One region of the Bariatricus sp. SGI.154 genome, then DNA from elsewhere that is predicted to be linked to it. Evidence: predicted binding sites of a transcription regulator. Region 1 holds the regulator's gene; each other region holds the start of a gene.

The links. The regulator Rex, encoded in region 1, represses fermentation and respiration genes when NADH is low (regulators of the CRP and FNR family bind a similar motif). The targets are predictions, from matches to a motif close to ATTGTTAANTANTTAACAAT.
Region 2: the regulator Rex is predicted to act here: its motif matches at 2,501-2,520, upstream of ACQRBN_RS15890 (DRTGG domain-containing protein).
Region 3: the regulator Rex is predicted to act here: its motif matches at 4,385-4,404, upstream of adhE (bifunctional acetaldehyde-CoA/alcohol dehydrogenase).
Region 4: the regulator Rex is predicted to act here: its motif matches at 4,761-4,780, upstream of ACQRBN_RS08205 (iron-sulfur cluster assembly scaffold protein).

The regions. Positions count from the first base shown of each region.
Region 1 is NZ_JBNPMC010000053.1:11,611-19,837, reverse strand. Features, by position in the region: gene ACQRBN_RS16410 (2-isopropylmalate synthase) at 1-344, shown strand, start outside; gene ACQRBN_RS16405 (GntR family transcriptional regulator) at 423-1,076, shown strand; gene ACQRBN_RS16400 (NADP-dependent isocitrate dehydrogenase) at 1,127-2,323, shown strand; gene ACQRBN_RS16395 (DUF6472 family protein) at 2,461-2,637, shown strand; gene ACQRBN_RS16390 (flavodoxin family protein) at 2,667-3,383, shown strand; gene abc-f (ribosomal protection-like ABC-F family protein) at 3,856-5,781, opposite strand; gene ACQRBN_RS16380 (redox-sensing transcriptional repressor Rex) at 5,905-6,549, shown strand; gene ACQRBN_RS16375 (NAD(P)H-hydrate dehydratase) at 6,694-8,202, shown strand; gene alr (alanine racemase) at 8,199-8,227, shown strand, end outside.
Region 2 is NZ_JBNPMC010000049.1:1,429-9,655, forward strand. Features, by position in the region: gene ACQRBN_RS15875 (hypothetical protein) at 1-218, opposite strand, end outside; gene ACQRBN_RS15880 ([Fe-Fe] hydrogenase large subunit C-terminal domain-containing protein) at 223-1,605, opposite strand; gene ACQRBN_RS15885 (ATP-binding protein) at 1,625-2,047, opposite strand; gene ACQRBN_RS15890 (DRTGG domain-containing protein) at 2,053-2,397, opposite strand; gene nuoE (NADH-quinone oxidoreductase subunit NuoE) at 2,680-3,174, shown strand; gene ACQRBN_RS15900 (ATP-binding protein) at 3,178-3,735, shown strand; gene ACQRBN_RS15905 ((2Fe-2S) ferredoxin domain-containing protein) at 3,762-4,136, shown strand; gene nuoF (NADH-quinone oxidoreductase subunit NuoF) at 4,156-5,946, shown strand; gene ACQRBN_RS15915 (NADH-dependent [FeFe] hydrogenase, group A6) at 5,962-7,704, shown strand.
Region 3 is NZ_JBNPMC010000019.1:12,891-21,117, forward strand. Features, by position in the region: gene ACQRBN_RS09980 (KOW domain-containing RNA-binding protein) at 1-114, shown strand, start outside; gene infA (translation initiation factor IF-1) at 119-337, shown strand; gene rpmJ (50S ribosomal protein L36) at 484-597, shown strand; gene rpsM (30S ribosomal protein S13) at 997-1,365, shown strand; gene rpsK (30S ribosomal protein S11) at 1,397-1,792, shown strand; gene rpsD (30S ribosomal protein S4) at 1,862-2,455, shown strand; gene ACQRBN_RS10010 (DNA-directed RNA polymerase subunit alpha) at 2,486-3,445, shown strand; gene ACQRBN_RS10015 (bL17 family ribosomal protein) at 3,612-4,148, shown strand; gene adhE (bifunctional acetaldehyde-CoA/alcohol dehydrogenase) at 4,466-7,081, shown strand; gene ACQRBN_RS10025 (phosphotransferase) at 7,341-8,096, shown strand.
Region 4 is NZ_JBNPMC010000014.1:7,288-15,514, reverse strand. Features, by position in the region: gene rpoZ (DNA-directed RNA polymerase subunit omega) at 1-44, shown strand, start outside; gene rimO (30S ribosomal protein S12 methylthiotransferase RimO) at 147-1,469, shown strand; gene pgsA (CDP-diacylglycerol--glycerol-3-phosphate 3-phosphatidyltransferase) at 1,469-2,011, shown strand; gene ACQRBN_RS08215 (competence/damage-inducible protein A) at 2,015-3,262, shown strand; gene ACQRBN_RS08210 (GNAT family N-acetyltransferase) at 3,297-4,712, shown strand; gene ACQRBN_RS08205 (iron-sulfur cluster assembly scaffold protein) at 4,824-5,516, shown strand; gene ACQRBN_RS08200 (GGGtGRT protein) at 5,691-6,701, shown strand; gene ACQRBN_RS08195 (response regulator transcription factor) at 6,797-7,474, shown strand; gene ACQRBN_RS08190 (HAMP domain-containing sensor histidine kinase) at 7,455-8,227, shown strand, end outside.

The sequences.
Region 1 (8,227 bases):
TCGTTGGTAAGAATTTTAATGTTACGAGAGCAGGAATCCACGCAGATGGTTTGTTAAAGAATGAAGAGATCTATAATATATTTGATACGGATAAGTTTCTGAAACGTCCGCCGCTTGTGGCAGTTTCCAATACCTCGGGACTTGCAGGAATTGCACATTGGATTAATACGTATTTCCATTTACCAGAGGAGAAACAAGTGGATAAGAACACTGAACTGGTAGCAATGGTGAAAGCTTGGGTTGACAAAGAGTATGAGGAAGGACGAGTAACTGTTCTGACAGATGAAGAATTGCTTGCTGTGATTGACGATGCAAGCAAAAGATTAGGCATCGCCCTTATATAATATTTGTCAGAGAAATTACATATGGGTAGCAATGAATTACTTGAAAGAAAGACAGCATGCCTGTCTTTGGAGGGGAAAATGGAAGAATATCATGATCATTCCCTAAGGGGAAAGGTATTTCGAAAATTGCGGGAAGATATTCTCGCGGGTGTTTATAAAGATCACGATGAATTGAGAGAGATTACAATTGGGGAAGAATTAGGAGTCAGCAGGACTCCGGTAAGAGAGGCATTACGTCAATTGGAACTAGAAGGTCTGGTGACGATCATTCCGAATAAAGGGGCTTACGTCACAGGAATCAGCCAAAAGGATGTCCATGATATCTATAAGATAAGGTCTATGCTGGAAGGTTTATGCGCCAGATGGGCAACGGAGAATATCTCAGATGAACAGATTGAAAAACTGGAAGAGATCGTGCTGCTGTCAGAATTCCACCTTCGAAAAAAAGGCGAAGGAAAAGCAGCACAGGTATCGGAACTTGACGGAAGATTCCACAAAGTCTTGTATGAAGCGTCTGATAGTCGTATACTAGAACATGTATTATCTGATTTTCATAAATATGTGAAGATGGCGCGTACTTTGTCTGTAGGGGCAAAAGACAGGGCAGAAAAGTCGATTGAGGAACACAGAGGAATCTTGGATGCCATTAAGCAAAAAGACGCAGATCGGGCAGAGAAACTCGCCAACAGACATATAATGAACGTAATGGAGAACCTGCATATCATGGAATAGATGCATATTTTCACTTAGGCGGACAGCCAAGAAACAGGAGGAGATTAGACATGGCAAAGATTAAGATGACAACACCAATTGTAGAGATGGATGGAGATGAGATGACAAGAATTCTCTGGAAGATGATTAAAGAGAATCTTCTGGAGCCATTCATCGAACTGAATACGGAATATTATGATCTGGGACTTGAACACAGGAATGCGACCAATGACCAGGTAACCATTGATTCCGCAAATGCAACGAAGAAATATAAAGTTGCGGTAAAATGTGCAACCATCACACCGAATGCCGCACGTATGACAGAATATGATCTGAAAGAGATGTGGAAGAGTCCGAATGGAACTATTCGTGCAATCTTAGATGGGACGGTATTCCGTGCGCCGATCGTGGTAAAGGGAATCGAGCCTTGTGTGAAGAACTGGAAGAAACCTATTACGATTGCAAGACATGCTTACGGTGATGTGTATAAAGGTTCTGAGATGAAGATTCCGGGAGCAGGCAAAGTAGAACTTGTGTATACCGCAGAAGACGGATCAGAGACAAGAGAACTGGTACATAATTTTGACGATGCAGGAATTGTACAGGGAATGCATAATATCAATGCGTCTATTGAAAGTTTTGCAAGAAGTTGTTTCAATTATGCTTTGGATACCAAGCAGGACCTGTGGTTCGCAACTAAAGATACAATCTCTAAGAAGTATGACCATACCTTCAAAGATATTTTCCAGGAGATATTCGATGCGGATTATAAAGAGAAGTTCGAAGAAGCGGGAATTACTTATTTTTATACCTTGATTGATGACGCGGTAGCCCGTGTTATGAAGTCTGAGGGAGGGTATATCTGGGCATGTAAGAATTACGACGGCGATGTTATGAGTGATATGGTATCCTCAGCATTCGGTTCACTGGCTATGATGACTTCTGTGCTGGTATCTCCGGATGGATATTATGAGTACGAGGCAGCACACGGAACTGTACAGCGTCATTACTATAAACATTTGCAGGGAGAAGAGACATCCACCAACTCAGTAGCAACTATCTTCGCATGGACAGGCGCTTTGAGAAAACGTGGTGAATTAGACGGCAATACTGAATTAATGGCATTCGCAGATAAACTAGAAAAGGCAACAATTGACACGATTGAGGAAGGCAAGATGACGAAGGATCTGGCGTTGATTACCACGATGGAGAATCCGACAGTGCTGAACAGCGAAGACTTTATTAAAGCAATCGCAGAAAAATTGTGATTATTTTAACAGGGGACGTAGTAAACTGCATTTTTACTACGTCCCAAACTGCGTTTTAGGGTGTACCCAAATGGAAAATGTCCTGTACCCATCAGACAAATTGTGCTATACTTTTTTTCTGGGAGGAGATTGATACTATGAAAAGTAATTGTGAATCCTGTGCTCATTATGAATATGATGAGGACTATGAATGTTACACTTGCCAGATGAATTTGGATGAGGATGAATTATATAAGTTCGTAACCAATACATACCACGACTGTCCCTATTATAGTTACGGGGATGAGTATGCAATCGTAAGACATCAGATGTAGATACAATAAGAAATGGGGGCGTATACAAGATGAATATACTGATGATCAATGGTACTATGCGGAAGGGATCGAGTTACCATATTGGCAAGATGCTGATTGAGAAGATAGCCAAGAAAGAAGATCAGATTAGTGAGTTATTTCTGCCAAAGGATATGCCGGAATTCTGCCGTGGATGTGCAGTTTGCATTAAGGACAGCGAAAAAAAATGCTTAGATTATCTGATGTATATGAAACGGATCACCAAAATGATTGACGAAGCGGATCTGCTTGTATTCACTTCACCTGTTCATGTCATGCACGTAACAGGTGCATTAAAAGCTCTATTAGATCATTACGGCTATCGTTTTATGGTACACAGGCCAGAAGAATCTATGTTCCGCAAGCAGGCAGTCTGCATTACGACAGCAGCGGGGGGCGGCATGAAGTCAACACTTAAGGATATCAAAGACAGCCTGTTTTTCTGGGGCATCGCAAAAATTTATACATATGGAGTTGCGGTAGCGGCTACTTCATGGGAAGAGGTTGAAAAGGCTAAGAAAGATAAGATTGAACTGGAAATTGATAAAATCGTTCTTAAGTTAAAACGTGATACTGAAAAGGTAAAACCTGGGATTAAGACGAAGATATTATTCTATATTATGCGAAGCATGCATAAGAAAGGGATGAATCCTGTCGATCAGGAGTATTGGAAAGAGAAGGGGTGGCTTGAGAAAGAGCGGCCTTGGGGGAAGAAAGAGGGAATTTAATGGAGAAAGTGGAGTGGCGGAAGTGTACGGTGCAAGAGCAGGGAAGTTGTGGGCCGGAAAAAAACTTCTGTTTACTTCATGAATATTAATTCGTTCCACTCCCAATCTGTTATCCATCCGATACCCTTCCATCACATCTCCGCCAGGAATCCTCCCTGTTCGTGAAGAGTCATACATAAGAATGTCAGGCAGAGAGGGGCAGTATGGGCGTTCATATCCGTAGAAGAGCCGTACAATCCGTTGGTAAAAAAGAGGTCTGAAATCAGGATGAATTCTGTGCCACAAGCACAGAATTCAAGAATGTCTGAGTCGGAAAAATCTTTCAGATTTTCTCCGACGATTACATTCGATTCCTGATTCCAGACCTCTTTTGAACTTACGGTTTGTAGGCGATTGGAGTCGGATAAGAACGCCCATACTGCCCCTCTCTGCCGTACATCTTACAAATTACTCTTCAAGAACAAAATTCCATCTACTCCGCCAATTCCTCCCACTTCACATACAATTCTTCCAATTCTTCAGCAATCGCCGCCTTCTCTTTTGCCAGTTCCTGGCATTTTACAGAATTTGTGAAGATTTCTTCGAGCATCATCATCTCATCAATCTCGCCATCCCGCTCTTCAAGATGCGTAATCCGTTCTTCCGTTTTCTTAAGATTGTTTTGGCGTTTCCGTTCTCTTGCCTGGGCTTCCTTTTGTTCCTGCCAGCTGAGTTTGGATTCGGATACGTTTTCTGACTGGGAAGCAGAAGTGCCAGAGCCGGCATGATTACCACCCGCATATGCTGCAGTCAGTTCTTCTTTCTTCTCCAGATAATAATCGTAATTACCAATATAATTCACGAAAGTCTGATTCACCAGATCCAGAATCCTGGATGCAGTCTGGTTGATAAAATAACGGTCGTGAGATACATAAAGAACGGTTCCCGTATAATCATTCAATGCTTTTTCCAGAATCTCTTTGGATGAGATGTCCAGATGGTTGGTCGGTTCATCCAGGATCAGGAAATTTGCTTTAGAAAGCATTAGTTTGGCAAGGGATACACGGCCACGTTCTCCACCGCTTAAGTCACCAATACGCTTGAATACATCATCACCAGTGAACAAAAAGGCAGCCAGCATATTACGGATCTTCGTATTCGTAAGATCCGGGTAGTCATCGGAGATCTCGTCGAAGATGGTCTTTTCCATATGAAGTACATGGTGCTCCTGATCGTAATAGCCAATCTCTACATTCGTACCCAGCGTAAATGTCCCTGTATCTGCAGGAATTACCTGATTCAGAATCTTAAGAAGCGTGGTCTTCCCCGTCCCATTGTCTCCGATAATAGCAACATGTTCTCCGCGCTTGATATCCAGATTCACATCCTGGAATAAAGTCTGGTTCGGGAACGATTTGCCAAGATGTTCGATATGCAGTACGTCATTACCGCTGATGCAGGAAGGCTCTAATGTTAGATGAATCTCGGTATTCATCTCCACAGGTTTTTCCACAGGCTTGATCTTTTCAAGCATCTTTTCGCGGCTCTCTGCCCGCCTGATTGATTTTTCGCGGTTAAAGGAACGGAGTTTTTCAATGACCGCTTCCTGATGCTTGATTTCCTGCTGCTGGTTTAAATATTCTTTTAACTGGGCATCCCGGATCTGACGCTTTTTCTCAGCATAATCGGTATAGTTGCCCATGTATGTCATAAGTTTGCCCAATTCAATCTCCAGAACCTTGGTGACCACTCGGTTCAGGAAATATCGGTCATGGGACACGATTAAGACAGCACCTGGATAATTCAAAAGATAAGTCTCAAGCCATGCGATGGAATTAAGATCCAAGTGGTTGGTAGGCTCGTCTAGGAGTAGTATATCCGGCTTGGTAAGCAGTAGTTTGCCAAGGGATACCCGAGTCTTCTGCCCGCCGGAAAGCGTGTCCACAGGCTTGGAAAAATCTGTATCATCAAAGCCAAGACCTTTTAAGACTCCAGTAATCTCGCTTTCATAAGCATAGCCATTCTCACGCTCGAATGCCGCTGTCAGACGATTGTAGGTCTCCAGTCTGGATGCTAAGGCTTCGCCTTCCAGATGTTTTAATTCTAACTCGATTGAGCGGATCTGCTTCTCCATTGCGATAATATCTGCTTTGGCAAGTTTGACTTCTTCGTATATGGTACTTCCGCTCTGCATTTCCTGATGTTGGGCAAGATATCCGAGTGTCTTGCCTTTGGTAAGGATAACTTCTCCGCCGTCCGAGGGAAGTTCGCCTACGATCATCTTGAAAAGAGTAGACTTTCCTGCACCGTTAGGTCCTACAAGAGCTGCCTTCTCATGATCTTCTATATGAAAGGAGCCATCGGCTACGATTACCTTTTCACCGAAGGCTTTGCTGATTCCGTGACATGCTAATATCATAATATCCTCCTTCTTCGTTCGTTTTAATTATAGCGAAAATAGAACAAAATACAACTAAAAGTTTGACTTTAATCCGACAATTCTATATAATAATTCTTAGAATGGAGATGGAAGGTGAGATTAGTGGAAGAAAGAGAGATTTCTCAAGCGGTGATTCGAAGGTTACCAAGATATTATAGATATCTGGGTGAGTTATTGGAGAATGGGGTAGAGCGTATTTCCTCCAATGATTTGAGCAAGCGGATGAAGGTAACAGCATCACAGATTCGTCAGGATCTTAACAATTTTGGCGGATTTGGACAGCAGGGTTATGGGTATAACGTAAAGTATTTATACACAGAGATCGGCAAGATTCTAGGATTGGAAGAAGACCATAATATTATTATTATCGGAGCCGGTAATCTGGGACAGGCACTTGCCAATTATGCGGCATTTGAAAAGAGAGGATTTATTCTGAAGGGTATCTTTGATGTGAACCCGAGATTACAGGGAGTTGCAATCAGAGGTGTACCGATTCGTATGATGGATGAGTTAAAGGGATTCGTTCAGAGTAACGATGTAGAGATTGCTGTTCTTACGATTCCGAAGGACAAGGCAGTAGAAGTGGCGAATATGTTGGTTGAGAATGGCGTTCGTGCGATCTGGAATTTTGCACATACAGATCTGAATCTGCCGGAGCATATTATTGTTGAGAACGTACATTTATCAGAGAGTCTTATGCAGTTGTCTTATAACATCAGCCGCTATAACGAAGAACACAAAAAATAATAAGAACAAAGACGTGTAATGACCGGAATCTATTATATGCCCGGGCTTTACACGTCCTTTTATGTTATGATATATCAATAAAGAATTACCGATGGTAGAATCTATCAGGGTGAGAATGATATTTTTAATGATGGAAGTGAAAAGATGAGATATTTGGTAAATGGTCTCCAGATGAAACAGGCGGATCAGTATACAATTCAGGAGTTAGGCATCCCGTCAATGGAATTAATGGAGAGAGCCGCATTAAGATGTGTAGAGGTAATGGAAGAGGAAAAACTGGATCTATCAAGTCCCTGTATTGTATGCGGTTCCGGGAACAATGGTGGTGATGGGTTCGCGATTGCCAGGCTACTGGCGGGAAGAAATCATCCTGCGAAAGTGTGTTTTGTAGGAGATGTATCACACTGTACGGATGAGACAAGAAGTCAGATGCATATGCTAAGAGAAATTGGTGTAGAGATATGCAACGAATTCGAGGATGGTGAATATAGTATCATAATAGATGCAATCTTCGGAGTGGGATTAAGCCGCGAGATTCAGGGAAGATATTTTCAGATTATCCAGCGGATGAACGAAACTTCCGGAATCAAATTCGCTGTCGATATGCCGTCCGGGATATCCTCCGATCAGAGTAATATCTTAGGGATTGCATTCAAAGCAGATATTACCGTGACCTTTCAGGCAGAAAAACTAGGGCTTGCGTTCTATCCCGGAAAGGAGTATGCTGGCAGAGTAATCATAGCAGATATTGGAATCAGCATGGAAAAGACTTCCGTAGATAAGCAAGCGGCATATACGCTGGAGAGGGAGGAATACCAGAGGATACTTCCGATAAGAAAAGCTGACTCGAATAAAGGCACCTATGGAAGGCTTCTGATCATTGCAGGCAGTAAAGGAATGTCCGGTGCTGCCTATCTCAATGCTAAAGCAGCATATATGACCGGCGCAGGGCTGGTACGGATCTATACTCCGGAAGAGAATCGCATGATTCTGCAGCAGCAGCTTCCGGAGGCTATCGTGACTGCCTACGATCATTACGATAAGGAAGAATTATTAGGACTTTTAGATTGGGCAGATATCATCTGTATAGGATCAGGGCTTGGGCTTAGCGAACAGTCTGAAAAGATATTGAGGATAACGCTTACACACGCGGAGGTTCCGTGTCTGATCGACGCAGATGGATTGAATCTGCTGGCAAAGCATAGAGAATATATAGACAGCATTAAGACAGATATCATTATTACGCCTCATATGAAAGAGATGTCCAGGCTTGTTTCATTAAGCGTGGAGGAATTGAAGAGGGGCAGGATGGAGATTCTGGAGGAATATGTAAAGCAGTATCATTGGACTTGTGTGCTTAAGGATTCCAGAACTGTAGTTGCATCCCTGGATTCTCATCCTTATGTGAATCTGTCAGGCAATGCGGCGATGGCGAAGGCAGGCTCCGGTGATGTGTTGGCAGGTGTCATTGCGGCATTGATGGCACAGGGACTTGGGTGTCACGATGCAGCAGTTCTGGGAACATATCTGCATGGGAGGGCAGGCGATTACGCGAGGGCAGCCAAAGGCAGTTATAGCGTGCTTGCCAGAGATCTGATAGAATACTTAAGTGACGCATTGAAAGAAATAGAGACAACAGGAGGATCACAATGAAGCAATATACAAGAATCTGTGCAAG
Region 2 (8,227 bases), on a different contig from region 1:
ATTCCTTCTGCCAGGATAATGCAAGAGATGTCCGTAAGTGAGGCAACTGCAAGCGTATTCTTATTGCCCATGACAGTGACCCATGCACCCTCGGCAGGAGCCTTGCTCATGGCGATGCTTAGAAGATCGCAGCAGAATACCTTGGAGATATTCTTAGAGGGATCTCCAGTTACTTTAAGTGAAAATATTCCAGCATCAATTAATGTCTGTATAGTCATATCATTATCGCTCCTTTTTATCTAATTCAGTTGTAAGTTTGTAGATATAATCTTCCAGCAGATCCATGGATTCACTGGAATGATTGCCGCTCAGTTGTAAGGACTGTGTCAGGAAGAAGATATCTTTTGATAAAGTATTAATATACTCGTGGAATGCGTAGATACAGTCGTTCTTCGTTGCATCCCCGCGTATAATATCTTCTGCCAGCGCCCGGCATGTCGGGGCGCCGCAGGAACCGCAATCCAGACCTGGGAGTTGTTCGGTCAGTTCTTCGATCAGTCCCATCATTTCAAAACTTTCACGGAAGGATTTGCCAAGCCGGAAAACAGGTTCATATTCCACATAGGAAGACCATTGATAATCAAGATCCTTGTAGTCGTCTGAATCGTCAGAGTGGGTTCTGGCTACGGGCAGATCTCTATGAAGCTGCTTGGATTTGGCAGTAGCAACGTATGGATTCTCTACGGTCAGAGGTCCGCCTACGCAGCCGCCATTGCAGGCATTCAGTTCTACAAACTTCAGTCCGTGGAATTTCTCGTCTTCCAGATCGCTTAAGACTCGCAGCGCACTCATAATACCGTCACAGGCAAGATAATTATCAGTAATCAATCCGGCGGACTCGCCGCCGGCATTGCTCCAGCCGATTCCGATGCGTCCGGACATGGAGAGTGGTTTTAGTTTTGATTCATCATGAGTCATATGCTTCAGCAGAATCGGATAGACTTCTTTGATTGCAAGTACCTTGTCGATTTCACTCTTTTCAATGCCCAGAGGTGATTTTACATAAGTAACTTTTGAAGGGCAGGGAGAGATGAAGAAGATACCGATGTCTTCTGATTTTAATCCTGTCTTTTCTATGGCTCTTTTTCGTGCAATCTCAGCAGCCACTTCCACAGGCGGCTTCAGAGGAAGCAGCCTTGGAATCAGTGTCGGAAATTTAACACGGATAAGTCTTACGATTGTGGGACATGCCGTACTGATAAAGGGAGCATCTGCTTCGTGTTCCTGAATATAAGTGCGGGATGCCTCAGAGACAAGTTCCGCTGCGGCACTTACTTCGAAGACGTCATCAAATCCCATCAAGAGTAATGCATTTAAAACAATGTCAATATTATTTAAATTGTTGAACTGTGTATATAAGGAAGGAGCCGGCAGTGCAACTGTGTATGTAAATTCCTGAATCTCATCAACAGAATCATAGACTGCCGTCTTGGCATGATGCGGGCAGTATCTAAGACACCGGCCGCAGTCGATGCAGAATTGCGGAGTTATCTTGGCTTTTCCATTATGTACCCGTATTGCCTGCGTGGGGCAGTATTTGATACAGTTGATGCAGCCTATGCAGGCGCTTTCATCTAATTGTACGGAATGAATGAATTTGTTCAAGCGTCTCCCTCCCAGCGGTTTATATGTGTATATCCATCGTGACTGTTGTACCGATTCCTACGGTAGAATCAATCTCCATGTGATCAGAGTATTTCTTCATGTTAGGCAGCCCCATTCCGGCACCGAAGCCAAGAGCACGTACCTCTTCCGGCGCGGTGGAATAGCCTTGCTCCATTGCCTTGTCAATGTCCGCAATTCCCGGACCGGTATCGGCAAGGATCATGCGGATATTGTCTGCGGATATCTCTACGGTAATCGTGCCTCCGTTGGCATGGATTACCATGTTGATCTCTCCTTCATACATGGCGATTGCGACTTTACGTATGATATTATTGTCAAGCCCCATCATCTTCAATTTGTTCTTTACATCGCTGCTGGCTTCGCCGGCGCGGGTAAAGTCATCGCCAGAGATGGTGTAGTTAAATACCAGATTTTCGTCCATCTGATTTATGCACCTCCAAGTAATCCATTGCTGTATAGTATGCCGCATGCGGTAAACATGCCATGACCTGTACAGAGTATGACAATCTCTTTGTCTTCTGCAAGTGCCAGTATGTTCTGGTCTGGAATTTTATTTCTGACGAATATAATACAGACGATGTCAAGCATCTCGGCAGTACGGACGACCTGCGGATTGCAGAGTCCCGTAATTAATGCAGAATGCTCATCGGCATAGGCAAGAACATCACTCATCATATCTGAAGAAAATGCATACCGGACTTCCCGGTCCAGGCATTCATTGCCGTAGAGGACATCTGCATCTAATAAGTTTTTGATTCTCTCGATTGTCATAAATACCTCCTTAAGTGGATAGATTTATTTTATTAAGTATAGCATCCGAAAAAATAGAATTCAACCGAAAATTGTATAAAATACACAAAAAATAGATGGGAAAATTGAAAATTTTTTAACAATTCGATAGTGAATTAACAAACAAAGTTGTCGGAAAATTAACACAATTAGTGACAGAAATTTATAGATTTTTGAAAATTTGTATGATAAAATGAAGACTAATGGAACATGTTTTTACAAACGTCACCAAAAAATAATACATATAAGGGAGGTAAAGTTACAATGCTTTCTAAAAAATCAACAGTTCAGTTCAATGGAACAGAAGCACAGGAAAAAGAACTGTTAGAGATGATTCATGAGCTGAAAGATGAAAAGGGCGCTCTGATGCCGATGATGCAGCGGGCGCAGGATATCTATGGCTATCTGCCTGTGGAAGTTCAGAAGATCATTTCTGATGAGACGGGGATTCCGTTAGAGAAGATCTATGGAGTTGCCACATTCTATTCCCAGTTTAATTTGAATCCAAAGGGACGTTATCGCATCTCTGTCTGTCTTGGTACAGCCTGCTATGTAAAAGGCTCCGGAGATATCTACAATAAACTGATGGAAAAACTGGGAATCGTTGGGGGAGAGTGTACTCCGGACGGCAAGTTTTCTCTGGATGCCTGTCGCTGTGTAGGCGCCTGTGGTCTGGCACCGGTTATGATGATTAATGATGAAGTGTACGGCCGGCTTACAGTAGATGATATTGATGATATCCTGGCAAAGTATGAATAGCCTATGATGACAGAGATCGCATTGAATGTGCTGGATGTTGCGGAGAATTCTGTAAGGGCGGATGCCAGTTACATAGAGATTGATATTGCAGCGGACACGAAGAAAGACGTTCTGGAAATTATAGTGAGAGATAATGGATGTGGAATGAGTAAAGAACAGGTCAAGAGGGTAACGGACCCATTCTACACTACAAGAACAACTCGGAAAGTGGGCTTGGGGATACCTTTTTTTAAGCAGGCAGCAGAGAGTACGGGAGGAAGTTTTAAGATTGAATCCCGTGAGAATGAGGGTACCTGTGTAAAAGCAGTATTTGGCCTGTCGCATATCGACAGGATGCCTTTGGGCGATATCAACTCAACAATCTATACGTTAGTAGTATTCAATGAAGCAATCGATTTTCATTATAGATATTCATATGACGGCAGAGAATTCGTGTTTGATACAAAGCAGATGAAGCAGATATTAGGAGACTTGTCTTTCCAGAATGCGGAGGTATCACAGTTTATCAGGGATTATCTGGATACCAATAAGGCAGAGGTGGATGGCGGTCAGACATTATAAGAATATGACTTAAAGGGAGGAAGACTATGAAATCTCTTGAAGAATTAAAAGCGATTAGAGAAAGAAATCAAGGAAAAGTCGGTGTCCGTTCTGAGAACGAGACGCAGACAAGAGTGGTTGTAGGTATGGCAACCTGCGGAATTGCAAGCGGTGCAAGACCGGTGCTCACTGCTCTTTCGGATGCGGTGCAGAAAGAATTCCTGACAGAGAAGATCAGCGTAACACCAACAGGATGTATCGGATTGTGCCAATATGAGCCTATCGTGGAAGTGTTAGAACCGGGCAAAGAAAAGGTGACTTATGTGAAGATGAATCCTGAAAAGGCGATGGAAGTGTTCGAACAGCATCTGAAACAAGGTCAGATCGTAAGCAAATATACATTGAATGCTGAAAATTTATAGGTAAAGGAGGTATAAGACTATGTATCGTTCGCATGTTTTGGTATGTGGTGGAACAGGATGTACTTCCTCTGGCAGCCAGAAGATTAGAGAGAGATTAGAAGAAGAGATTAAGAAGAATGGGTTAGAGAATGAAGTCGGCGTTGTTAAGACCGGATGTTTTGGTCTATGTGCGTTAGGACCGATCATGATTGTTTATCCGGAAGGTTCCTTCTATGCAATGGTGAAGGAGGAGGATATTCCGGAGATTGTATCGGAGCATCTGTTAAAAGGAAGAGTGGTAACACGTCTTCTGTATGATGAGACGGTAAAAAGTAATGAAGAGATTCTCCCGCTTCAGGAGACTCAGTTTTATAAGAAACAGCACAGAGTTGCGCTTCGTAATTGTGGTGTGATCAATCCTGAGAATATTGAAGAATATATTGGTACGCGTGGATATGAGGCACTTGGCACTGTCCTGACGACGATGAAACCGGAAGAAGTGATCCAGGTTATCTTAGACAGCGGACTGCGTGGACGTGGAGGCGCTGGTTTTCCGACCGGATTAAAATGGAAATTCGCGGCAGCGAATGCGGCAGATCAGAAATATGTCTGTTGTAATGCCGACGAGGGCGACCCAGGTGCATTCATGGACCGTTCCGTTCTGGAAGGCGATCCGCACGTAGTATTGGAGGCAATGGCAATCGCCGGATACGCAATCGGCGCTTCCCAGGGATATATCTATGTGCGTGCAGAGTACCCGATCGCCGTAGAGCGTCTGAATATTGCTATCGGACAGGCGAGAGAGTATGGATTATTGGGCAAGAATATCTTCGATTCAGGATTTGATTTTGACATCGAACTTCGTCTTGGCGCGGGTGCATTTGTATGTGGTGAAGAGACGGCACTTATGACTTCTATCGAAGGAAACAGAGGAGAGCCTCGTCCGCGTCCTCCGTTCCCGGCATTAAAAGGATTATTCCAGAAACCTACGATTCTGAACAACGTAGAGACTCTGGCAAATATTCCTCAGATCATCTTAAATGGCGCTGACTGGTTCGCATCTATGGGAACAGAGAAGTCCAAAGGAACGAAAGTATTTGCCCTGGGCGGCAAGGTTAAGAATACAGGTCTGGTAGAGATCCCGATGGGAACTACCCTTCGTGAAATCGTAGAAGAGATCGGCGGAGGCATCCCGAATGGCAAGAAATTCAAAGCGGCTCAGACAGGTGGACCATCCGGCGGATGTATCCCGGCAGAGCACTTCGATGTTCCGATTGATTATGATAACCTGATTGCAATCGGCTCTATGATGGGTTCCGGCGGATTGATCGTTATGGATGAAGACACCTGTATGGTTGATATCGCAAAGTTCTTCCTGGAATTCACCGTAGATGAATCCTGTGGAAAATGTACACCATGCCGTATCGGAACCAGACGTATGTTGGAGATCTTAGAGAAGATCACGAATGGTCAGGGAACGATGGAAGACTTAGATAAATTGGAAGATCTGGCAGCACACCTGAAGTCCAACTCCTTATGTGCGCTTGGACAGACCGCTCCAAACCCGGTACTTTCAACCTTACGTTACTTCAAAGATGAATACATAGCACATATTGTGGATAAGAAGTGTCCGGCAGGTGTCTGTAAGGCATTGCTATCCTACAAGATTGATGCAGACAAGTGTAAAGGCTGTACCTTATGTGCAAGAACCTGTCCGAATGATGCAATCGTTGGCTCTGTCAGAGAACCACATATCATCAACCAGGATAAGTGTGTTAAGTGCGGCGCTTGTATGGAAAAATGTCGTTTCGGTGCTATCTATAAAGAGTAATGGAGGATGGAGAATATGGAAAATATTAATCTTAAAATCAATGGCCTTGATGTATCCGCTCCTGCAGGTTCTACTATCCTTGAAGCAGCTCACCTTGCAGGAATCAAGATACCAACCTTATGTTATCTGAAAGAGATCAATGAAATCGGCGCATGCCGTATGTGTGTCGTAGAAGTGAAGGGTGCCAGAAACTTGGTGGCAGCCTGCGTACATCCGATTAACGAGGGGATGGAAGTATATACCCATACACCGAAGTTGATCCAGTCCAGAAAGAAGACGTTACAGCTTCTTCTTTCTAACCATGATAAGAAATGTCTGTCTTGCGTAAGAAGTGGAAACTGTGAATTGCAGCAGCTTTGCCGTGAATATGGAGTAGATGACGAGCATTTCTACGAGGGTGAGATGAATCATTATGAACTGGATGATTCTGCAGCTCATATGATTCGTGATAATAACAAATGTATCTTATGCCGCCGCTGTGTTGCTGTCTGTGAGAAGACACAGGGAATCGGCGTAATCGGTCCAAATAATCGTGGATTTGCTACCATGATCGGCTCACCGTTTGGAATGGGCTTAGGTGAGACCAGTTGTGTATCCTGTGGTCAGTGTATCGCTGTCTGTCCGACAGGCGCGCTGTATGAAAAGGATTATACACAGCAGATCATCGATGCGATTGCTGATCCGGAGAAATATGTGGTAGTTCAGACGGCACCTTCCGTACGTGCAGGACTTGGTGAAGAGTTCGGCTATCCGATGGGAACAGACGTAGAAGGCAAGATGGCAGCTGCGTTAAGAAGACTTGGATTTGACAAAGTATTTGATACAGATTGGGCAGCAGACCTTACGATCATGGAAGAAGCAACCGAGTTCCTGCATCGTGTACAGAATGGCGGAGTACTTCCGATGATTACTTCTTGTTCACCAGGATGGATCAAGTATTGTGAGCATTATTTCCCGGATATGACAGAGAACCTGTCAAGCTGCAAGTCTCCGCAGCAGATGTTCGGTGCGATGCTTAAGACATATTTCGCTGAGAAAGAGGGCATTGATCCGGCGAAGATCGTATCTGTCAGTGTAATGCCATGTACGGCGAAGAAGTTCGAAATCGGCAGAGATGACCAGAATGCGGCAGGAGTTCCGGATGTGGATATCGCGATCACAACCAGAGAACTCGCAAGACTGATCAAACGCTGTGGTATTGATTTCACCTCACTTCCGGATGAAACATTCGATGATCCGATGGGAGAGTCCACAGGAGCAGGTGTTATCTTTGGTGCAACCGGCGGTGTTATGGAAGCGGCTCTGCGTACAGCGGTAGAGACATTGACTGGTGAAGAACTTGCATCCTTAGATTTCGCAGATGTGCGTGGTACGGCAGGAATCAAAGAGGCTACTTATAATGTGGCTGGAATGGATATCAAAGTTGCAGTCGCATCAGGACTTGGTAATGCAAGAGAACTTCTGAACAAGGTAAAATCAGGAGAGGCAGAGTATCACTTTATCGAGATTATGGGATGTCCGGGCGGATGTGTTAACGGTGGCGGACAGCCGCAGGTATCTGGCGATGTGCGTAACTTTACGGATGTACGTGGAATCCGTGCAGGAGTACTGTATCGCAATGATGCGGCGAAAGCAATTCGTAAGTCACATGAGAATCCGGCAATTAAGAAACTGTATGAAGAGTATCTTGGAGAGCCGGGAAGCCATAAGGCACATGAGACATTGCATACTACTTATGTGAAGAGAACTGTGAATTAGAGTGTGAATTAGTTTATGAAGAGGGGATGGCGAAGGGGACGGCATAGAGGATAGGTATGGTGGTTCATATCCGACTCCAATCGCCTACAATCCGTAAGTTCAAGAGAGGCAGAAAATCAGGAATCGAATGTATTCGCCGAAGAAATCTGATGATTTTTCGGCTCAGACATTCTTGAATTCTGTGCTTGTGGCACAGAATTCATCCGGATTTTCTGTCTCTCTCTCACTAACGGATTGTACGGCTTTTCTACGGACATGAACCACCATACCTATCCTCTATGCCTGTCTTCCTCGTGTGTGACTCTTGACAAAGCGGGGATTCTGGTGGGAGCGCGAGGGAAGCGGTGCTGGTAAAGGGCATATGGCAGTAGTATAGTGGAACTATAGGTGATTGTGTGAGGAGGGACTGGAATATTTGTGTATTATGGCAAGTGCTGTTGAACTCCCAGGGGGCTTGCGTAAGAGCCGATTTAGAAAAAGAGATTTATAGCAGATTGCCTTGTGATAGAATTGGCGGTTTGAT
Region 3 (8,227 bases), on a different contig from region 1:
AAGAAACATGTTCAGATTATCTGCAAAGAGCATGATGTCACCGCGGCAGATGATGTAGCAATAAAACGAATACTTAAAGAATGGAATAGGGAAGAGAAGAAACAGGAGGAATGAAACCATGTCAAAAGCTGACGTAATTGAAATTGAAGGAACAGTAGTAGAAAAATTGCCAAACGCAATGTTTCAGGTAGAACTTGAGAATGGACATCAAGTGCTTGCACACATCAGCGGCAAATTGAGAATGAACTTTATCAAGATCCTGCCCGGAGATAAAGTAACACTGGAATTATCCCCATATGATCTTTCAAAAGGAAGAATTATTTGGAGAGATAAATAATATTAAATTATCTATTGACTTTGGTAGAATTATAGTGTTATACTATATAAGCACGTTTTTGGGTGCTTTTATATTAGTGCGTAATTTTATGCACTTGAAAATGTGTAAGAACTATAGGCAGAGCAATGGATGAAAGGAGGATCCCCGTGAAGGTTAGATCATCAGTAAAACCAATTTGCGAAAAATGCAAAGTTATTAAGAGAAAAGGAAGCATTCGCATTATCTGCGAGAATCCAAAGCATAAACAGCGTCAGGGTTAGGCACTGAACACTTTTATGCAGAACGAATTAGGCGGCTGATAGTCGACACGCCAGGAAGTGTGTAGACTATTTAATATACAAGGAGCACCTTTAGCCGGTGAGCATCCTCGTATATTGCTTCTAATGCCGGCCCGTCATTACCGAATGCCTCGGTGGCCGGAAAGGGCATGGATACCGAAACATGCCTGGACGAGAAGGAAGATTCCTGGTCGTCCCTATTAAAGACAATGTGTGAAAACAGAGAAGTGCGCAGATTATATAATCAGCACATGCAAGCATGCTTGCAATGGGATGTATTATATAAGAAGCATAGGGCGAAGCCCCGCATCGAGATGAAGCGAAGCGGAATCGAGATGGACTTCGGAGCAAAAAGAAAAAAAGAAAATGGAGGAAATTCACATGGCTCGTATTGCAGGTGTAGATTTACCAAGAGACAAACGTGTTGAAATCGGATTAACTTATATCTACGGTATTGGTAGACCGAGTGCAACCCGTATTTTAGCACAGGCAGGAGTTGATCCTGACATTCGCTGTAGAGATCTTACAGACGAAGATGTAAAGAAGATTAGTGCAGTAATCGATGAGACTCAGACAGTAGAAGGTGATCTTCGTAGAGAGATCGCCCTGAACATCAAGAGATTACAGGAAATCGGATGCTATAGAGGAATCCGTCACAGAAAAGGACTTCCGGTTCGTGGTCAGAAGACAAAGACCAATGCAAGAACAAGAAAAGGTCCTAAGAGAACAGTAGCAAACAAAAAGAAATAAAAATTTGAGGAAAGTGTAGGTTAGTTTTATTATGGCAAAGAAAGTTGCAAAGAAAGTAACAAAGAAGCGTGTCAAGAAAAACGTTGAACACGGACAAGCACACATCCAGTCATCTTTTAATAATACAATCGTAACATTAACAGATGCACAGGGTAACGCTCTTTCATGGGCAAGTGCAGGCGGTCTGGGATTTAGAGGTTCAAGGAAATCTACCCCTTATGCAGCTCAGATGGCAGCTGAGACAGCAGCTAAAGCAGCATTAGTACATGGTTTAAAATCAGTTGACGTAATGGTTAAAGGACCAGGTTCAGGTAGAGAAGCAGCAATCCGTGCCCTTCAGGCATGCGGAATCGATGTAACAAGCATTAAGGATGTTACTCCGGTACCACACAATGGTTGCCGTCCGCCGAAACGCAGAAGAGTCTAATTATCATTTTATATTATATTACGTTAACGGATTGATTTATCCGAATTTAAATAGGAGGAAAGCAAAAACATGGCAGTAAATAGAGTTCCGGTTCTTAAAAGATGCAGATCCCTTGGAATGGATCCTGTATATTTGGGAATTGACAAAAAGTCTAACAGACAGTTAAAGAGATCCAACAGAAAAATGAGCGAGTATGGTCTTCAGTTACGTGAGAAACAGAAAGCTAAATTTATCTATGGCGTATTAGAGAAACCTTTCAGAAACTATTTCGAGAAGGCTCAGCGCATGAGTGGTATGACAGGTGAGAACCTGATGAGACTGCTTGAGTCCAGATTAGATAACGTAGTATTCCGTCTTGGACTTGCCAGAACAAGACGTGAGGCTAGACAGATTGTTGACCACAAGCATGTACTTGTTAACGGAAAACAGATCAACATTCCTTCTTACTTGATCAAAGCAGGCGATGTGATCGAAATCAAAGAAAAACACAAAAGCTCTCCAAGATATAAAGAGATCGTAGAGGTTACAGGCGGACGTCTGGTTCCGGAATGGTTAGAGGCTGACCTTGAGAACCTGAAAGGAACTGTAAAAGAACTTCCAAGACGTGAAGTAATTGATGTTCCTGTAGATGAGATGTTAATCGTCGAGTTGTACTCTAAATAATAACCCGTAACACCACAGGAGGTGGACTTAGTGTTTGATTTTAATAAACCCAATATTGAAATAACTGAGATTTCAGAAGATAAGAAGTATGGAAGATTTGTTGTAGAACCGCTTGAAAGAGGTTATGGTACAACGTTAGGTAATTCTCTTAGAAGAATCATGCTTTCATCATTGCCGGGTGCTGCAATCAGCCAGGTGAAGATCGATGGTGTTCTTCATGAGTTCAGTTCTATTCCAGGTGTTAAGGAAGATGTTACTGAGATTATCATGAACTTGAAGTCACTGGCTATCAAGAACACATCTGAAACAGATGAACCAAAGACAGCTTATATTGAGTTCGAAGGAGAAGGCGTTGTTACAGCAGCGGATATCCAGGTGGATCAGGATATCGAGATCATGAATCCGCAGACAGTTATCGCAACACTGAACGGCGGGGCAGACAGCAAGTTATACATGGAACTTACCATCACAAAGGGTAGAGGATATGTGAGTGCTGACAAGAATAAAAACGAGGAATTGCCAATCGCAGTAATTCCAGTCGATTCTATTTACACCCCGGTGGAGCGTGTGAACCTTACAGTAGAAAACACGCGTGTTGGACAGATTACAGATTTTGATAAATTAACATTAGATGTATATACCAATGGTACATTGCTTCCGGATGAAGCTGTCAGCCTTGCTGCTAAGGTATTAAGCGAGCATCTGAAACTCTTCATCGACTTGTCTGAAGTGGCTCAGGCTGCAGAAGTTATGATCGAGAAAGAGGATGATGAGAAAGAGAAAGTTCTTGAGATGAGCATTGATGAATTAGAATTATCCGTTCGTTCATACAACTGCCTGAAGAGAGCGGGAATCAATACCGTAGAAGAACTGACGAACAGAACTCCGGAAGATATGATGAAAGTACGTAACCTGGGACGCAAGTCTCTGGAAGAAGTACTTGCAAAATTAGATGAATTGGGATTAGGTTTAAGCAGAGGGGAAGAGTAAGCACTTGGCGAGGTATTTCACGAACCTAGTACGAACTCTGTTCTTCGGTGTAAGCCGAAGAACTACCTTTTGTAATTTCATCAGTAAGCCCGATGCGCATGATGGAGCATTTGGCTAGTAAGCCCGAAGAAGCATAACCAAGTGTAATTAATGGAGGATTAGAAAAATGGCAAAGTATAGAAAACTTGGCAGAACATCAAGCCAGAGAAAAGCATTATTAAGAAACCAGGTAACAGCATTGATCAACAATGGCAAGATTGTTACCACAGAAGCAAAGGCAAAAGAGATCCGTAAGATCGCTGAAGGTCTTATCGCAATGGCAGTAAGAGAGAAAGACAACTACGAAGAGGTTACTGTAAAGGCTAAAGTTGCCCGCAAGGACAAAGATGGCAAGAGAGTAAAAGAAGTTGTAGATGGCAAGAAAGTTACTGTATATGATGAAGTAGATAAGATAATTAAGAAAGATATGCCAAGCAGACTTCACGCTCGCCGTGAGATGCTGAAAGTTCTTTACCCAGTAAAAGAAGTGCCAACAGCACAGGCTGGAAGAAAGAAAAATACAAAAGAAGTAGACCTTGTTGCAAAACTCTTTGACGAGATCGCACCAAAATACGAGAACCGTAACGGTGGTTACACAAGAATCGTAAAGATTGGTCAGCGTAAAGGTGATGCAGCAATGGAAGTTCTGATCGAACTTGTATAGTCTGATGTGAGATATGGACACACCCGGAGAGATTCGGGTGTGTTTTTTTGATTGCAGAAATCAATTGGGGACAGGGGGATTTAAAAAAGGGACAGGGCAAATCGAATCGGGGACGGGGAAATTGAAAAAACTCTCGTCCCCTTTCGTCAAAATCCCCAAAAAAACCTAATTAGTGAGTAGATATTTGTAATAAAGTTAAAATATTAACAAGCATGTTAAATAAATATCATTTTTATATTGACAAATTATTAACAAGCGACTATACTATGAACCAGATAAGGAAAACAACTCATTTATTTACAGGGAGGAAACAACCAATGGCAAAAAAGAAAGATGTAGTACCAGAGATTGTAGACAATGTAGAAGCTCTTGAAGCAAAGATGAAAGCGATGAGAGAAGCTCAGAAAATCTTCGCTACATACACACAGGAGCAGGTAGACAAGATCTTCTTCGAAGCTGCAATGGCAGCAAACAAAATGCGTATCCCGCTTGCAAAACAGGCAGTAGCGGAGACTGGACGTGGTATCGTAGAAGATAAGGTAATTAAGAACCATTATGCAGCAGAGTATATCTACAATGCATATAAGAATACAAAGACTTGCGGCGTGATTGAAGAGGATACCGCATATGGAATCAAGAAGGTTGCAGAGCCAATCGGTTTGGTAGCAGCAGTTATCCCTACCACGAACCCGACATCAACAGCAATCTTCAAGACACTGATCTGTCTGAAGACAAGAAATGCAATCATCATCAGCCCACATCCGGCAGCAAAGGCTTGTACAATTGCAGCAGCAAAGGTTGTCCTGGATGCAGCAGTTAAGGCTGGAGCACCGGAAGGAATCATCGGATGGATCGATGTTCCATCTCTGGAACTGACCAATACAGTAATGAAAGAGGCTGACATTATCCTGGCAACAGGTGGTCCTGGAATGGTTAAGGCAGCATACTCTTCCGGAAAGCCGGCACTCGGCGTTGGCGCTGGTAATACGCCAGTTATCATTGACGATACGGCAGATGTTAAGATGGCAGTTAACTCCATCATCCATTCTAAGACATTTGATAATGGTATGATCTGTGCATCTGAGCAGTCTGTAACCGTACTTGACAGCGTTTATGATGAAGTAAAGAAAGAGTTCGCATACCGCGGATGCTATTTCTTGAAGAAAGGCGAAGAACTTGATAAGGTTCGTAAAACCATCATTATCAATGGCGCCCTGAATAATAAGATCCCTGGAAAATCTGCTTATGAGATTGCAAAACTGGCAGGAGTAGAAGTGCCGGAAAGCACGAAGATCCTGATTGGTGAAGTTGAATCCGTAGATATCTCTGAGGAATTTGCTCATGAGAAATTATCTCCGGTACTTGGAATGTACAGAGCGAAGACATTCGACGAGGCACTTGCAAAAGCAGCACAGTTAGTAGCTGATGGCGGATATGGACATACAGCATCTCTGTACGTACATCCGGCAGAGAAGGAGAAGATTGCAAAACATGCAGCAGCAATGAAGACTTGCCGTATCCTGATCAACACACCTTCTTCTCACGGTGGTATCGGTGACTTGTACAACTTCAAACTGGCTCCATCTCTTACACTTGGATGCGGTTCTTGGGGCGGTAACTCTGTATCTGAGAACGTAGGTGTAAAACACTTAATCAACATTAAGACAGTTGCTGAGAGGAGAGAGAACATGCTGTGGTTTAGAGCGCCTGAGAAAGTATACTTTAAGAAAGGCTGTATGCCGGTAGCACTTGATGAACTTGGAACAGTTATGCATAAGAAGAAAGCATTTATCGTAACTGATACCTTCTTATATAAGAATGGTTATGTAAAACCAATCGAAGCAAAATTAGACGAGATGGGAATCCAGCATGCATGCTTCTATGAAGTTGCACCAGATCCGACATTACAGTGTGCGCGTAAAGGTACAGATCAGATGAGAGCATTCGAGCCAGATACGATTATCGCTCTTGGTGGCGGATCAGCAATGGATGCAGCTAAGATCATGTGGCTGATGTATGAGCATCCAGAAGCAAACTTCGAAGATATGGCTATGGACTTCATGGATATCCGTAAGAGAGTATTTACATTCCCTAAGATGGGCGAGAAAGCATACTTTGTAGCCATCCCAACATCTTCTGGTACAGGATCTGAGGTAACACCATTTGCTATCATTACAGATGCAGAGACAGGCGTAAAATGGCCAATCGCTGACTATGAGTTGCTGCCGGATATGGCTATCGTAGATGTTGACAATGCAATGACAGCTCCTAAGGGACTGACAAGCGCATCTGGTATCGATGTAATGACACATGCAATCGAGGCTTATGTATCCATCATGGCAACAGACTTTACAGATGGTCTTGCTATGAAGGCAGTAAAGATGGTATTCGATTATCTGCCGTCTGCATATGCTAACGGTGCAAATGATCCAATCGCAAGAGAGAAGATGGCTAACGCTTCCTGCATGGCTGGTATGGCATTTGCCAATGCATTCCTGGGACTGAACCACTCTATGGCTCACAAACTTGGTGCATTCCATCACCTGCCACACGGTGTAGCAAACGCTGTAATCTTAACAGAAGTTATGAGATACAATGCAGCAGAAGTTCCAACTAAGATGGGAACATTCTCTCAGTATCAGTATCCACATGCACTTGCAAGATATGCAGAATTAGGACGTTTTGCAGGATGCAAGGGTAATACTGATGAAGAAGTATTCGAAGACTTCCTTGCAAAATTGGAAGTATTAAAAGAGCAGATTGGTATTAAGAAGTCTATCAAAGAATATGGAATTGATGAGCAGTACTTCTTGGATACATTAGATGATATGGTAGAGCAGGCCTTCAACGATCAGTGTACAGGTGCAAACCCAAGATATCCACTGATGAAGGAAATGAAAGAGATTTACCTGAAATGCTATTATGGTAAATAAATAGTTGTTTGAAGCAAAAGATGCTGACTTTCTTATGGGAGTCGGCATCTTTTGTCACTTTAAAGATAAAGTAACAGTACTATTTTGGTCATTTTCTGGAGGAAATTTGCTCGATTAGTTAAATAATTAACGATAAAATTTAATGAAAAAATTTGGTTAAAAAAATATCAAAAAGTACTTTTCAAATGCTTCATATGGGTGTATAATGCAACTATCAAGTAAATGAACGGCATTATTATAATATGAGGAGGCATAGCTTATGAAACTGGAACAAGGCAATCTGATCTTAAAGCGTAGTTACAAAGAGGTCTATAAGTGTGAAGGAGGTATCGTGAAAGTATTCGAGAAGACACATCCGAAGTCAGCGATCTTCAATGAGGCGCTTAACACAGTACGAGTAGAAGAGACCGGAATGGATATTCCCAAATTAAAAGAGGTAACCCAGATTGATGGTAAATGGGCGCTGGTAATTGAATACAAGGATGGCAAGACCTTAGAGGAGATGATGAAAGTAGATCCTCAGAATATGGAAAAATACATGTCCGACTTTGTAGATCTTCAGTTAAAGATCCAGAGCAACAAAGCACCGATGCTTAATAAATTAAAGGATAAACTGGCAAGACAGATTGATGGTCTGAAAGAGTTAGACGCTACACAGCGTTATGAATTACGTACCAGACTGGAAAGCATGCCAAAACATACAAAAGTGTGCCACGGAGATTACAATCCAAGTAACGTTATCGTAGGCAAGAATGGTAAGATGACGGTTGTAGACTGGGCACATGTAACACAGGGCAATGCAAGCGCAGATGCAGCAATGACTTATCTGCTCTTCGCGTTAAAGGATCAGGCAGTGGCAGATATGTATCTCGATATGTTCTGCAAGAAGAGCGATACGGCAAAACAGTATGTACAGCAGTGGCTGCCAATCGTAGCAGCTTCACAACTTGAGAAGGATAACGAACTTGAGAAAGAATTCCTCATGAAGTGGATCGATGTAATGGACTATCAATAGTCGCGATAAACTAAGCGGATTACAGGATAAAAGAAGGAATCAGGGAAACATGCTCGCATATTTCCCTGATTCCTTCTTTTATCCTGTAAGGCGCGTGTAACGCGCCTCATGGATCTGATGCCTGTCAAGGT
Region 4 (8,227 bases), on a different contig from region 1:
AACTGAACCAGGCGAAGATTAAAGTTGTCGGTGAGGAAGAATAGCAGAATATTATGGGATATAAGGCAGATGCCGTGAGGTATCTGCCTTTCTTCACAGTATTCAGGTCATAGTAATTCGGAGAAATGCAACAGAAGGAGGAACGAATGAATATATTATTTATATCCCTTGGATGTGATAAGAATCTGGTAGATTCGGAAGTCATGCTGGGGCTATTAGATGCAAAAGGCTATCAGATCGTGGATGATGAGACGATGGCAGATGTAATTGTAGTGAATACCTGCTGCTTCATCCATGATGCGAAGGAGGAGAGCATTCAGACCATACTGGAGATGGCAGAGTATAAGACGGACGGAAGATTGAAAGCGTTGATCGTAACCGGCTGCCTCGCCCAGAGATATCAGCAGGAGATATTGGATGAGATTCCGGAAGTGGACGCTGTCCTGGGAACGACATCTTATGATAAGATTGTTCAGGCTGTAGAAGAGGCTTTGGCGGGAAATGGACATGTAGAACTGGCAGATATCGATGAACTTCCGCTTGTGGATTCGAAGCGGTTAGTCACGACTGGCGGGCATTATGCGTATCTGAAGATTGCAGAAGGATGCGACAAGCATTGTACGTATTGCATTATTCCTAAGATACGAGGCAATTATCGAAGCGTGCCTATGGGACGACTGGTGAAAGAAGCGGAAGAACTGGCGGAGCAAGGTGTTAAGGAATTGATTCTGGTTGCACAGGAGACAACACTGTATGGAAAGGATCTCTACGGCGAGAAATCTCTTCATAAACTGTTAAGGGAGTTATGCAAGATTAGCGGAATCCGCTGGATTCGAATTCTCTACTGTTACCCTGAGGAGATTGATGATTCCTTGATTCAAGTGATGAAAGAGGAGTCAAAGATCTGCAATTATCTGGATCTTCCGATTCAGCATGCGAATGATGAGATTTTGAAGCGGATGGGAAGACGGACATCAAAACAACAGTTGATAGAGATTATTGGACGGCTTCGTGAGGAGATACCGGATATTACACTTCGTACAACATTGATCACAGGTTTCCCGGGAGAGACAAAGGAGCAGCATGAGGAACTGATGGAATTCGTTGATGAGATGGAATTCGACCGGCTAGGAGTATTTACTTATTCACCGGAAGAAGATACGCCGGCTGCCGCGATGCCGGAGCAGATACCGGAGGAAGTAAAAGAAGACCGTCAGGCAGAACTGATGGAATTACAGCAGGAAATTGTATTTGATCAGGCAGAGTCTATGATTGGCAGGGAAGTGCTGGTGATGATTGAAGGAAAAGTTGCTGATGAGAATGCATATGTAGGCAGAACCTATAAGGATGCGCCGAATGTGGATGGTCTGATTTTCATTAATACAGAAGAAGAACTGATGTCAGGGGATTTCGCGAAAGTGAAAGTGACCGGAGCATTAGAATATGATTTGATAGGAGAGTTGATGTAATGAATTTACCAAATAAGTTAACAGTATTAAGAGTGATTATGGTGCCGTTTTTTGTATTTTTTATGTTGACAGATGTGGGTGGTGCTGCAAATAAATGGATTGCGCTGGTGATCTTCTGTGTGGCAAGCCTTACTGATATGCTCGATGGAAAGATTGCGCGTGCAAGGAATTTGGTGACGAATTTCGGAAAGTTTATGGATCCGCTGGCGGATAAACTGCTGGTATGTTCTGCTATGATCTGTATGATTCCTTCCGGAAAACTGAAAGCATGGTTCGTTATCGTAATTATTGCGAGAGAATTTATTATCAGTGGATTTCGTCTGGTGGCTTCTGATAACGGAATCGTCATTGCAGCAAGTTACTGGGGCAAGTTCAAGACTGTATCCCAGATGGCTATGATTATTGTGCTGATTGCTGATTTCGGCGGCGTATTTGATATGATTGGAACAGTCTTAATCTGGGTATCCTTAATATTGACTGTCGTATCTTTGATTGATTATGTGGCAAAGAACGTGCAGGTATTAACACAGGGAGGCATGTAATAGATGACGGTAGAATTCATATCTGTAGGAACGGAGATTCTGTTGGGCAATATCGTGAATACCAATGCTGCGTATTTATCTGAGAAATGTGCTCTGCTTGGATTGTCTTGTTTTCATCAGAGCGTAGTGGGGGATAATGAGGAGCGGATGGAGGACGCGATCCGTCTGGCACTTTCAAGGTCGGATATTGTAATCTTAAGCGGAGGGCTTGGACCCACGAAGGATGATCTGACGAAAGAAGTTACGGCGAAAGTATTCGGCAGAGAATTGTATGAGGATGCACATACGAAAGAGCGGATTCAGGAGTATTTCCGCCGGGTTCACAGCAACCAGGTAACTGCGAATAACTGGAAACAGGCATTGGTTCCGGAAGGTGCGAAGGTGATTGATAATCATAATGGAACGGCACCTGGATTGATCTTGGAGGAGAATGGGAAGATTGCAATCTTGCTTCCCGGACCGCCCAATGAGATCAAGCCGATGTTCGAGCGGGATATTGCACCGTATCTGAATCGGCTGCAGCCGGAGGGCATCTATTCCAAGATGGCGAAGATCTGTTCCATCGGAGAGAGTAAGGCGGAGACTATGATCGCGGATCTGATGGACGCGCAGACGAATCCGACGATTGCGCCGTATGCGAAGACGGGCGAGGTACACTTACGCGTAACTGCGAAGGCAGAGAATGAAGAAGTGGCAGAACGCCTGATTGAACCGGTGATGGAGGAACTTTTCAGGCGATTTGGCGATAAGATCTATACAACAGAGGAGAATGTGACTTTGGAGGAGGCAATCGTGCATCTTCTGGAGGAGAAGAAATTGACGGTGACCACAGCAGAATCCTGTACAGGAGGATTGCTGGCAGGAAGGATTATGAATGTTCCGGGGGCATCTGGCGTATATCAGGAAGGCTATATTACGTATTCCAACGAGGCAAAAGAACATCTCCTTCATGTGAAACATGAGACGCTTAAGCAGTATGGTGCGGTTAGTCCGCAGACTGCTTATGAGATGGCAGAAGGCGCAGCGAAAGCAGCAGGGGCAGATGCGGCTGTGGGTGTTACGGGAATTGCAGGACCTGGAGGCGGAACGAAGGAGAAGCCGGTGGGGCTTGTGTATGTGGGATGCTATGTGAAGGGATGTGTCCGTGTGGAAGAGTTCCATTTTACAGGCAATAGAGATAAGAACCGTGAGTATGCAGTCGCAAGAGCATTGACGCTTTTGCGGGAGGAACTGTTAAAGTATCAGGGATAAGTATAGGGATTAATAAGAAGCGGGAGGCTTAGGTATGGAAGTAAGATTGTTGCAGCAACATGAGGTATTGCCTGCCCTCCATCTGGTATGGGATGTATTTGTCACAGAGGTTGCGCCAGGCTATACGCCTGAAGGTGTGGCTGAGTTTCAGAAGTTCATTAAATACGAGAATATTCATCAGATGTGGCAGAGAGGAGACATCATCTTCTTTGGTGCGTATGATGATACAGAATTGTGTGGTACGCTGGCTTTCGGGCCAGATGGCCACATACTGCTGTTCTTTGTAAAAAAGCAATATCAGGGCAGAGGCATCGGGCGAATGCTGTTCCAGGCAGCATATAACGATTGTGCATTGCGGCTTCGGGTGAATAAATTGACCGTTAATTCGGCACCGGGAGCGGTAAATCATTATATACATATGGGAATGCGTCCTATTTCGGAGGAACAGGAGAAGAATGGCATACGTTATGTTCCTATGGAAATGTACGTGACCCAGGGACTGGTGACTCCGGTACAGCAGAAGTCAAAGACCCCGGTGATTATTGCAATTGTCATTGGTGTGATCCTGATGATTGCCTTGCTGGCTGGCGGGATATTGCTGGCGAAGAATGTCAGGCAGAGTATTCGGCAGCGGCAGGAATATATGGAACCATTTGAGGAGCATAGAGATGGCTCGGGAGATGATGGCGATTGGGATTCGGATGATAATAAAGAAGAGTTAAGTGGAATTCAGGCAATCCCGGAAAGCATTGCAGAGGATCTGTCTTATGAGATTGAGGAAGAGACATATTCATTCTCGGATAAGGAGAAAAAGTCGGCTGTGATTGAATTCCATGTCATGTACCCAAAGATTACCGGTTTGGCAGATGAAAAGACTGAAAAACAGGTGAATGAGACACTGAAGGAATATGCCATGAAGACAGTGGATGAGATCTATCAGAATCCTTCGGATGAGATCAAAGAAAGAGTTCTAAGAGAAGATCAGCCGGTACTTGTCGATGATGTGGAATATAAGGTGTGCTATGCGTCGGAAGATTTGCTCAGTGTTGTCTATGAAGACTACGGTTATCAGGGAGGCCGGAATTACTTTGCACAGCATCTTAGAACCTGTAATATCAGCCTGAAGGACGGGAAAATCTATGAAGTAAAGGATATCGTAGAGCTGAATGATGAATTCATAGATGAATGGCTGGATACGATGCAGGGAGAAGTCGGTAACGATGCATTCCTGGAAGAACTGACAAAAGAAGAGATGAAGAAGACGCTGGAAGGCGACAGCCTGGATGGAGTCTATGTTGTGAATTTCTTTTTAGATGCAGATGGGATTGAGATTGGATATGATCTTAACTATCCGGAAGATGATAATCATGATCTTGGATATGTGTGGGTGACAGCACCATTCAGTTATAATGAGATAGAAGAATTTAAAACAGACAAGTTTCCCTTATGAAAAATCATTGACGAATGTCGAATAATATGCGAAAATAATTACAAGTATGGTGTTAAACTTATAACAAGACCTACGATAGAAAAATCATGTATAGTTGAAAGGAGTTTTAAAATGATTTATTCACACGAAGTAGAAATGATGTGTCCGGTAGCTCAGGGTGCAAACCACGGACCAGCTCCGATTCCGGAAGAAGCAAAATGGGTACAGGCTAAAGAAGTAAAGGATATTTCTGGTTTTACACATGGTATTGGCTGGTGTGCTCCACAGCAGGGTGCATGTAAGCTGACTCTGAATGTAAAAGACGGAATTATCCAGGAAGCATTAGTTGAGACAATCGGATGCTCAGGAATGACTCATTCTGCTGCTATGGCATCTGAGATTCTTCCAGGAAAAACTATCTTAGAAGCATTGAATACAGACCTTGTCTGTGATGCAATCAACACAGCAATGAGAGAACTGTTCTTACAGATTGTATATGGTAGAACACAGAGTGCATTCTCTGAAGACGGACTTGCAATCGGTGCCGGTCTGGAAGACCTTGGAAAGGGACTTCGTTCTCAGGTTGGTACAATGTACGGAACATTAGCAAAGGGTCCTCGTTACCTTGAGATGGCTGAAGGTTATGTAACCGGTATTGCTCTGGATGATAATGGCGAGATTATCGGATATCAGTTCGTAAGCCTTGGAAAATTCACTGACTTCATCAAAGCAGGTGATACACCAAACGATGCTTGGGAGAAAGCAAAAGGACAGTACGGACGCGTTGCAGACGCAGCAAAGATTATCGATCCAAGAAAAGAATAGCCGGAATAAGCGGACTGAGATGGATGTTGCAGGCGGACGATTCATGCTTGCATGGAGATCGGCAGGCTGTAACAGACAGTGAAGGCGCAACGCGCCGACGTGAACGAAGTTCATGTCGTGTCCGCAAGTGAATATGATACATAGTTTAGGTAAATAAATCAGGAGGACAAGTAAATGGCTTTATTTGAATCATATGAAAGAAGAATTGATAAAATCAATGAAGTATTAGGAAGTTACGGCATTGCTTCTATCGAAGAAGCAGAGAAGATTACAAAGGATGCCGGACTTGATGTATACAATCAGGTAAAAGGAATTCAGCCAATCTGTTTTGAGAATGCATGCTGGGCATACACAGTAGGTGCAGCAATTGCAATCAAGAAAGGCTGTAAGACAGCAGCTGAAGCTGCAGCAGCAATCGGTGAAGGGCTTCAGGCTTTCTGTATCCCAGGTTCTGTAGCAGATCAGCGTAAAGTAGGTCTTGGACATGGTAACTTAGGAAAGATGCTTCTGGAAGAAGATACAGACTGCTTCGCATTCCTTGCAGGTCATGAGTCATTCGCAGCGGCAGAAGGTGCGATCGGTATCGCAGAGAAGGCTAACAAAGTTCGTAAGAAACCACTTCGTGTTATCCTGAACGGACTTGGAAAAGATGCTGCAAAGATCATTTCCAGAATTAATGGTTTCACATATGTACAGACAGAATATGATTACTTCACAGGCGAGTTAAAAGAAGTTCAGAGAATCGCTTACTCTGATGGACTTCGTTCTAAAGTTAACTGCTATGGTGCTAATGATGTACGTGAAGGTGTTGCTATCATGCACAAAGAAGGCGTAGACGTATCTATCACAGGTAACTCTACAAACCCGACACGTTTCCAGCACCCAGTTGCAGGTACATACAAGAAAGAGTGTGTTGAGCAGGGCAAGAAGTACTTCTCAGTGGCATCAGGCGGTGGTACAGGACGTACACTTCACCCAGACAACATGGCTGCAGGTCCAGCTTCTTATGGTATGACAGATACATTAGGACGTATGCACTCTGATGCTCAGTTTGCAGGTTCTTCTTCTGTACCGGCTCACGTTGAGATGATGGGTCTGATCGGTGCAGGTAACAACCCGATGGTTGGTATGACTGTTGCAGTTGCAGTTTCCGTAGAGGAAGCAGCAAAGGCTGGCAAGTTCTAATATATAGCGTATTTCAACTTTTAGAAGTAAGTGGGAGTGGTTGATTACATGCAAATGTAAACCACTCCTATTTTAATTGTAGGTAGGTGGGAGACATGTTTCACATTCTGTTAGCAGAAGATGACAGGGAATTGCGCAGACTCTATCGATCAGTCTTGGTAAAGCACGGCTACAATGTTGCTGAAGCAGATAATGGCAGGCAGGCGCTTCTGGTTCTGGAGGAAGAACATATAGACATGCTGATCTGCGACGCCATGATGCCGGAGATCGATGGATATGAACTGGCAAAGAGTGTAAGAGAATTTAACAAAATGATTCCGATTATGATGGTAACGGTGCTGGGGGATTATCAATATAAGGAAAAAGGATTCGGAATTGGTATTGACGATTATCTTGTCAAGCCGATTGATGTCAATGAGATGATCCTGAGGGTAAAAGCATTGCTTCGAAGATCGCAGAATATCAGTGAGAAAAAGATTATTACAGGCAGCACGGTACTGGAGTATGAACAGTTGAAAGTGATGGTAGGGGATGTGGAGCATATTCTTCCTCAGAAAGAATTTTACCTGTTCTATAAGTTGATGTCATATCCGAATCATATTTTTACAAGATTTCAACTGATGGATGAGATATGGGGAATTAACTCTGAGAGCAATCCGCATACATTAGAGGTACATATTGCGAAGTTGAGAGAACGGTTTAAGGAGAATCAGGATTTTAAGATTATAACAATTCGTGGATTGGGGTATAAAGTTGAGACAAGAGAAGAATAGAACAGAACGCAAGGTCAAGATGTTACATATCTTTATTATATTTGGAACGATTGCGGAACTGCTGGTGACTTTGGTTGTTTTTGCGCTTTACTATATTATCAGTTTGTTTGATATTAATTTTGACGCTTTGTATCTGTCTGCAACTTCGTTCATATTTCTTATTATTACCATAATCGGTATTTTTTTGAGTGCCAGACTTGGTAAAAAGATACTGAAGCCTGTAATGAGTATTAAGAATGCGACGAAGGCGGTGACGGAAGGGGATTATAAGACACAGCTTCCGGAGACCAGCGGGATTGCGGAGATCAGTGAGATCACCCATAGTTTTAATATGATGGTGAGGGAACTTGGGAATACAGAGATGCTTAGAGAAGACTTTATTGCTAACGTATCTCATGAATTCAAGACGCCGCTTACTGCGATAGAAGGATACGCAACTTTGATGCAGGGGCAGATTACAGAGGAGGAGAAGGCAGAGTATATCCAGTCTATCCTGTACAACACAAGGCGTCTTTCTTCTCTGACCGGAAGCATCTTGATGCTTTCCAGGCTTCAGAATCAGGAGATAATGGGACAGAAGGAGAAGTTCCGGCTGGATGAGCAAATCTGCAATGTGATGGTAGAGTTTGAAAGTGCGTGGGAAGAAAAAGAACTGGAAGTGAATCTGGAACTGGAAGAAGTAACCTGTTATGGCTATAAGGAATTGCTGCCGCATCTTTGGAGTAATCTGATCCAGAATGCGATCAAGTTCTC